Regions from separate parts of the Agrobacterium salinitolerans genome, predicted to be linked through region 2. Evidence: predicted binding sites of a transcription regulator. Region 2 holds the regulator's gene; the other holds the start of a gene.

Region 1 (4,201 bases), on a different contig from region 2:
ACGACGTCACATCCGTTTTCTTGACTGAGGACTTGTTTGCCGAACCGGTCGGGGCCGGCCCCAGCGTTTCTCCCTTGACGGGTTCACATTTGAGAAGGATCTGCCCACCGGCGCTGCCGGTCTCGATGCGATTGACCAGCATCGCGGTCGCCTGCCGCCCCATCTCCTCGCGGGGAATTTCATAAGAGGTGAAGCGCACCGGGCTGCGGGCGGCCCTGATATGGCTGCCGAGTACGATCATTGAAAAAGCGTCCGGCACCACGAGCCCCCTCGCCCGCGCCAGTGCCTCGACGCGCACGGCATCGGCCAATTCTATGAAGAAGGCCACTGTGGCCCCGCTCTCAAGGATCGCATCGAGTATTTTCTCAGCCGAGCGGTTGACCGCCTTGATATGCAGGGCAAGCGTGGCCGCATCACCGAGCGCCGCGCTGAAACCTTGCCAGCGATCGGCAATCGATTCTGCCGGACCATGCGGGCCGATATAGGCAAGCTTGGTGTGTCCCAGCGCGATGGCATCTTCGACGAGCTGACGCGTGCCCGCGGCGTAGTCGCCGCCGACATAGGGAACCGGTCCACCGGCATCTTCACGCCGGCCGATCGCGACGAAGGGATAGTCTTCCGAAACCAGCCGGGCGAGTTCCTTGCGATCGAATTCGCGCCCCAGAACCAGACAGCCGTCCGCAATCCGAAGCCTGTTGCCTTCCGAAAATATCTTGCGGTTATCGCCGACACCGGCGCTCGTCAGCAGCAGAAGATCGTAAGCCTGCTGCTGCGCCTCTTCTTCGATACCGAGCAGGAAGGGCGTGAAGAAGTCAGCCTGCGCGCTTGGGAATGCCGGCTCATAGGTGAACACGCCGAGGATACGGTTCAGCCCCTTGGCCATGCGCCGCGCAATCGGGTCGGCGACATAACCTGTCTTGCGAATGACGGCCTGCACCCTTTCCCGGGTCTCCTCCGGGATGCGGGCGATCGCTGCCGGCGCGCCGTTCAGAACAAGCGACACGGTTGCCTGGCTGACGCCTGCGAGCTTGGCGATATCGTTTTGGGTGAGACGTCTGTGAGTAGTCAACCGATGCCCTCCCCGACATCCGATATTTGCTAATACGTATTAGCTGCTAATGCGCATTAGCATTATTTTCGGACGCCGAGTCAAGAGATAAACTGTAGCTGACAACCCCCTCACACCACGGAACGGCGCGTTCAGCATTTGTTCTGGATTGCTGTTTGAGTCTTTGCTAATCATTGCAACAACGAGCAGACATTGGCCGGAGCTTCGCGACGACTGCCATCTCTGAATAGGGTTCTCATCCGTGGGGACAGGCAGGTTATCTAAAGGATTGCTGGCATGGCGGTTGCCTATCTGGAAAAACTCAACGAACAGCAACGCAGGGCGGTCGAGCATGGCGTTGGGCTCGCTGACGGGCATACGGCCGGGCCTTTGCTGATCATCGCTGGCGCGGGTTCGGGCAAGACAAACACGCTCGCACACCGTGTCGCCCATCTGATCGTAAACGGCGCCGATCCCCGCCGCATCCTGCTGATGACGTTCTCCAGACGCGCCGCCACGGAAATGTCGCGGCGGGTCGAGCGTATCTGCAAACACGTTATCGGGGCGAATTCGGCAATCATGACCGATGCGCTCGCCTGGTCCGGCACGTTTCACGGCATTGGTGCACGGCTGTTGCGCATCTATGCCGAACAGATCGGCCTCAACATCGATTTCACCATCCACGACCGCGAAGATAGTGCCGACCTGATGAACCTTTGCCGGCACGAGCTGGGTTTTTCCAAAACGGAAAGCCGTTTTCCGACAAAGGGTACGTGTCTCGCGATCTATTCGCGTGTGGTGAATTCCCAGACGCCGCTCAAGGAGATATTGCGCCAGCATTATCCCTGGGTCGCCAACTGGGAGAGCGAACTCAAGGAACTGTTTGCAGCCTACGTGGAGGCCAAGCAGGTCCAGAACGTGCTCGATTACGACGATCTCCTGCTTTACTGGGCGCAGATGGTGAGCGATCCCGTTCTGGCTGATGATATCGGCAACCGCTTCGACCATGTGATGGTCGACGAATATCAGGACACCAACCGCCTGCAGGCCTCGGTGCTGATGGCGCTCAAACCCGGCGGCCGCGGGTTGACCGTGGTGGGTGACGATGCGCAGTCGATCTATTCCTTCCGGGCGGCGACGGTGCGAAACATCCTCGATTTTCCGGCTTCCTTCAGCCCGGCGGCCGACATCATCACGCTGGACCGCAACTATCGCTCGACCCAGCCGATCCTTGCGGCCGCCAACGGCGTCATCGATCTGGCGCGCGAGCGGTTCACCAAGAACCTCTGGACCGAGCGGCAGTCGCTGGAGCGCCCGAAACTCGTGACAGTGAAGGACGAAACCGAGCAGGCGAATTTCATCATCGACCAGATTCTCGCCAACCGCGAAACCGGCATGACGCTGAAACAGCAGGCCGTGCTGTTCCGCACCTCCAGCCATAGCGGCCCGATCGAGGTGGAACTGACCCGCCGAAACATTCCCTTCGTCAAATTTGGCGGCCTTAAATTTCTCGACAGCGCCCATGTGAAGGACATGCTGGCCGTGCTGCGCTTCGCACAGAACCCGCGCGACCGTGTCGCCGGTTTCCGGCTGCTGCAGATGTTGCCAGGCATCGGGCCGAAGAAGGCCGGCAATATTCTCGATACGATTGCGACAGACCCCGAGCCGCTGCTTGCCCTTGCCGAAATTCCGCCGCCGCCGAAGACCGGCGACGACTGGACAGCCTTCACGCAAATGCTGGCGGGCCTGCGACAGGCGCCGAATGACTGGCCAGGCCAGATCGGGCAGGCACGGCTGTGGTACGAACCCCATCTCGAACGCCTCCATGAGGACGCCGACACCCGCAAGGCCGATCTGCTACAACTCGAGCAAATCGCTGGCGGCTATCCCTCACGCGAACGTTTTCTGACCGAGCTGACCCTCGATCCACCCGACGCCACCAGCGATCAGGCCGGCGTGCCACTGCTCGACGAGGACTATCTCAGCCTGTCTACCATCCATTCGGCAAAAGGCCAGGAGTGGCGTTCCGTCTTCATCCTGAACGTGGTCGATGGCTGCATCCCCTCCGATCTCGGCGTCGGCACCACCCAGGAACTGGAGGAAGAACGCCGGCTGCTTTATGTCGCCATGACGCGCGCCAAGGACAGCCTGTCGCTGATCACGCCGCAACGCTTCTTCACCGGCGGCCAGAGCCAGCAGGGAGACAGGCATGTTTACGCTGCAAGAACCCGCTTCATCCCGGCGACCTTGCTGCAATTTTTCGAGACGGCAACCTGGCCACTGGTGTCGGCTGCCGCTTCCGAGCGCAGCGCGCAGCAGATCCGCATCGATGTGGGAGCGAGGATGCGGGCAATGTGGAAGTAAGGATGCCGGTAATCACAACTTTCAAACCGCGCGACCGAACGAAACCGAAGGCCTGATCAATACTCGATCTCTCCCTCGTTTCGGCCCGCCGGACAATATCGGCAGGCTCGGCGTTAGGGCGTATCCCTGCCGTCGATCATCAAAGTATGAAAACTGGCATTGGCACAGGCCTTTCGCCTGCTGCTCGACCGAGATTCGATCTCTCTTGTGTGGGCGGTCAATAAAGCGTTATTGACTGTCCCTGCCGATAAAGTCATATCACCTCAGAGTAGGCAGACCAGACAGGATCCGCATAGTGCAAGTAGAAGCATTCTCGATACCAGGCTTGAAAAAGATAACTCCAGCTCGTTTCGGGGACAGCCGGGGTTACTTCAGCGAGGTTTTCAAGAAGGACTGGTTTCGCGAAAATGTATCGGATGTGGAGTTCGTACAGGACAATGAATCCCTGTCTGCACAAGCGGGTACTGTACGTGGGCTTCATTTCCAGACAGAGCCGTTTGCACAGGGCAAGCTCGTTCGCTGCATTCGTGGGCGGCTGCTGGACGTCGCTGTCGACATCAGAACAGGATCGCCCACTTTCGGGCAATGGGCCGCTGTCGAGCTATCACCCGAAAACGGCCAACAGCTATGGGTTCCGGCGGGGTTTGCCCACGGCTTCATGACGCTCGCGGACGATACGGTCATCGCATACAAGGTGACGGCCCCTTACAGCGCAGCCAGTGACCGCGGCGTTAAATGGGATGACCCTGCCATAGGCATCAACTGGCCGAAGCGGGAAGGCTGCATCCT
Region 2 (4,201 bases):
CAGTCTTGAAACGCGGGACATGCCTGCGCCCGGCAGTCCGCTGGTCGGGGTCGATCGGGTGCGGAAGACATTTGGCGGACTGACGGCGGTCAACGATGTCAGCTTCGATATCAAGGCCGGGCAGATCGTCGGCCTGATCGGCCCGAACGGCGCCGGCAAGAGCACGACTTTCAATCTCATCACCGGCATCCTCGGCCTTTCCGGCGGCAACGTCACCTATCAGGGACAGAAGCTCTCAGGCCTCAATCCCCGGCTGATCGCCAAACGCGGCATCGCCAGAACCTTTCAGCATGCCAAGGTCCTTCCAACCATGTCGGTGCTCGAAAATGTCGCTCTCGGCGCGCATCTGCGTGGCAATGCCGGCGTTTTCCGGAGCTTCTTACGGCTGGAGCGAAAACAGGAGCGGGCGCTGCTTGCCGAAGCCGCCCATCAGCTCGATCGCGTCGGTCTCGGTGCTCATCGCGACCGTCCCGCCGGCGACCTCGCTCTCGGGCAGATCCGAATTCTGGAAATTGCCCGCGCGCTCTGCCTCAACCCGACGCTTCTGCTGCTCGACGAACCGGCGGCCGGTCTGCGCCACGGCGAAAAGCAGGAGCTCGCCACACTGCTGAAAAAACTGCGGGCCGAGGGCGTGAGCGTGCTGCTCGTCGAGCATGACATGGGTTTCGTCATGGGGCTGGTCGATCACATCGTCGTCCTCGATTTTGGCACCCTGATCGCCGAAGGCAAGCCGGCTGAAATCAGGCAACATCCAGCCGTGATCGCGGCTTATCTTGGGGGTGCAGCGTGAGCGGACATCTACTCGACATCAAAGACATCCACGTTGCCTATGGCCGGGCGGAGGTGGTGCATGGCATCTCGCTTTCCATGACGTCCGGCAGCATCGTCACGGTCATCGGCGCAAACGGGGCGGGCAAGACCACGCTGCTCAACGCCATCATGGGCGTCGTGCCTTCGCGCGGGACCATTCTTTACGACGGCGCGCCAGTGCCCGATACCATCGAGGCCCGGGTTGCCGCTGGCCTTTGCCTTGTGCCGGAAAGGCGCGAATTGTTCGGGTCGATGACCGTCGAGGATAATATCGAGCTCGGCGGATTCCTGCGCTCACGCCAGGAGCGCAACGAAACCCGTGAGGAAATACACGCACTCTTTCCACGCCTTCGCGAGCGCAGCAAGCAGCTTGCCGGAACGCTTTCCGGCGGCGAAAGGCAGATGCTGGCGCTCGCCCGGGCACTAATGAGCCGGCCGAGGCTTTTGCTGCTGGATGAGCCTAGTCTCGGGCTTGCGCCGTTGATCGTCGCCGAAATCCTGCGCATCGTTGCCGAACTGCGTCGTACCGGTGTCTCCATCCTGCTCGTCGAACAGAACGCCCGCGCCGCGCTTGAAATCGCCGACGAGGCCTACCTCGTCGAACTCGGCGAGGTCCGCCGCTCAGGCCCGGCCGCCGAACTCGCCGTCGATCCGGCACTGATGGCGAGCTATCTCGGACCGGGCGAACACGCCCTCTAAGAAAATCCTCGTAACGGATATGAGCGATTTGCCGTCTTAGACGGACGGATCGTCGTACCGGATGCCTGAAACACAGAGCTGCCTTCAATTGCCCACTTCAGACAGCAGTTCCTCCGATTATCAAAATAGTCACCAACCCTACCGGCTCTCGGCAGTTCACGCTTTCGAATATCAAATCACGATCTGAGATGCACCCTTCACGAAATTTTAGGGGATTGCGGAACACATATGGAACATATAGTGTTCGTTCTGTATTTGTTTCGCGACTTCAACGACGATTCTCAAGGGTGTTTTCCTCATGCTCACGCGCAAACAGCAGGAATTGCTTCTCTTCATTCATGAAAGAATGAAAGAGTCCGGCGTGCCGCCCTCCTTCGATGAAATGAAGGACGCACTCGATCTTGCTTCCAAATCCGGCATTCACCGGCTGATTACCGCACTCGAAGAGCGCGGGTTTATTCGCCGGCTACCCAACAGGGCGCGAGCGCTGGAAGTGATAAAATTACCTGAGGCCTATACGCCGGGCGCAAGGCCGCAGCGTGGTTTCTCACCGAGCGTCATCGAAGGCAGCCTGGGCAAGCCGAAGGCGCCGGAGCCGGCCGCGACCCCCAAGGCGCCTGCCAATGATCTCGGCGGTGCCGTCACCGTGCCGGTCATGGGCCGCATCGCCGCCGGTGTGCCGATTTCCGCCATCCAGAACAACACCCATGATGTGGCTGTGCCAGTGGATATGCTGGGTTCGGGCGAACATTACGCTCTGGAGGTCAAGGGTGATTCGATGATCGAGGCCGGCATTTTTGATGGCGATACCGTCATCATCCGCAACGGCAATACGGCCAATCCGGGTGATATCATCGTCGCGCTGGTGGATGATGAAGAAGCGACCCTGAAGCGTTTCCGCCGCAAGGGAGCCTCCATCGCGCTGGAAGCTGCAAACCCGGCCTATGAGACCCGAATTTTCGGGCCTGATCGGGTGAAGATACAGGGCAAGCTGGTTGGGTTGATCCGCAGATATCATTGATGCCGCCGCCGGTTTGGATAAGCCGAAACAGTTAAACGGCGGCATATCTGGCCTGCAAGATGAAGGGCGCGTCATTTCGTTGAATTGATGCGCCTTTTCTTTTTTAAGTGGCAAACGCGCTCGTCGTTGCGAAAATGCGGTTGTGCACGATGGCCCATCCATCAATTGGCGTTATGGGAGCCATGGATTCTTTGCGATATTCCAAGACCATTCGCAGATATAGAAATGCGCATCCTATCGGGGGAAAAACGCCATGTACGATCTTTATATTGCCAACAAGAACTATTCCTCATGGTCGCTGCGGCCCTGGGTTTTGATGCGCACGCTCGGCATCGCCTTTGATGAAAAACTCGTTCCCTTTGGCGAAGGTGTTGCCTTCTCCAGCTTTTCGCCGACGGGCAAGGTGCCGTGCCTTGTTGATGAGGGCGTGACGGTTTGGGAATCGCTGTCGATTGCCGAATATCTGGCCGAGAGACATCAGGGTGTCTGGGCAAGTGACAAGCAGGCACGGGCCTGGTCACGCTCGGCGGCAAGTGAAATGCATGCGGGCTTCTCTTCGCTGCGCAATCTCTATCCCATGTCGGTCGGTATCCGCGTAAAACCGAAGGGCGGCGATGCCGGGCTTGCGGCCGACATAAAACGCATTGATGCGCTGTGGAGCGAAGGCCTCGCAAAATTCGGCGGACCGTTTCTCGCCGGTCAAAAATTCACGGCGGTCGATGCCTTCTTCTGCCCGGTGGCGTTCCGTTTCCAGACCTATGGCGCCGATCTTTCGCCAGCGGCGAAGGCCTATTGTGACAGGCTGCTTGCCCTGCCCGCCATGCGCGAATGGTATGAGGCCGGACTGAAGGAAATCTGGCGCGATCTGCCGCATGAAGAAGAGATCGGCAGCATTGGCGAATTGACCGCGGATCTGCGCGCCAAGGCCTGACAAAACATGCTGACGGCACTCACTGCGATGCCGTCAGCACCTGAGTGACGGCTTCTGGCACATCACGGTCAAAGCGGCCACTCTTCCAGTCGTAATAGCGATGTTCGCTCCACGGCCTGTCGGTGCTGGCGGTTGCCGCGCGCATCCGCCCCACCACCCCCGCCTGTTCGCTGCCGGCGAAATTTATCTCTACCGAGCCGATGCGTCTTAATGTGTCGCGATTGAGCAGCAGGGCGCCCGAGCGGCATTGCGCAAACGAGGTTCTGCGGGAGACGATGACGATATCGGCGATATCACAGGCTTTTCCTGCAAACCGGCCGTCTTCCAGAACTATGATAAATTCGCCGCTTCCCGCGCGCGCCGCACACCAGATGCCTGTTCTGCAGGTGAAGACACCGGGTGCGGCATCTCTCAGCGTCGTTATCATCTCCCGCGCCACGGCCTTCATGTCCTCCGGCGCCAGCTTGGATTTGGTGGTGAGAGCAACGGTTGTTGTCGGAGCCCCCATCTTGAGAAGGACCGGTGGGAGCGGTTTGTCAGGCAACAGCAGCGCCCTCTGCCATTGCTCATAGATGAAGCCCTGCGGCCGCGTTTTTGTGGTGTAGACCCTGCCCTCGTCCAGAAGCGCCACCAGCTTGCCTTCCTCATGGACAAGCAGATCAGGCAGACCGCGTTGGGCGACGGCTCCAGAGAGGCCGAAGGCCAATATCAGAGGTGGCAAACCGAGTAGCGCCAAACGG

What was found. Region 2 encodes LexA, which represses DNA repair genes until DNA is damaged. Its sites were predicted from a motif close to TGTTCNNNNTGTGTTCNG; they were not measured.
Region 1: the regulator LexA is predicted to act here: its motif matches at 1,198-1,215, upstream of O9X91_RS19100 (ATP-dependent helicase).

What each region holds. Positions count from the first base shown of each region.
Region 1 is NZ_JAPZLN010000005.1:310,650-314,850, reverse strand. Features, by position in the region: gene O9X91_RS19105 (LacI family DNA-binding transcriptional regulator) at 1-1,069, opposite strand, end outside; gene O9X91_RS19100 (ATP-dependent helicase) at 1,346-3,412, shown strand; gene rfbC (dTDP-4-dehydrorhamnose 3,5-epimerase) at 3,708-4,201, shown strand, end outside.
Region 2 is NZ_JAPZLN010000003.1:296,400-300,600, forward strand. Features, by position in the region: gene O9X91_RS13430 (branched-chain amino acid ABC transporter ATP-binding protein/permease) at 1-790, shown strand, start outside; gene O9X91_RS13435 (ABC transporter ATP-binding protein) at 787-1,509, shown strand; gene lexA (transcriptional repressor LexA) at 1,808-2,530, shown strand; gene O9X91_RS13445 (glutathione S-transferase family protein) at 2,784-3,461, shown strand; gene O9X91_RS13450 (ComEC/Rec2 family competence protein) at 3,481-4,201, opposite strand, start outside.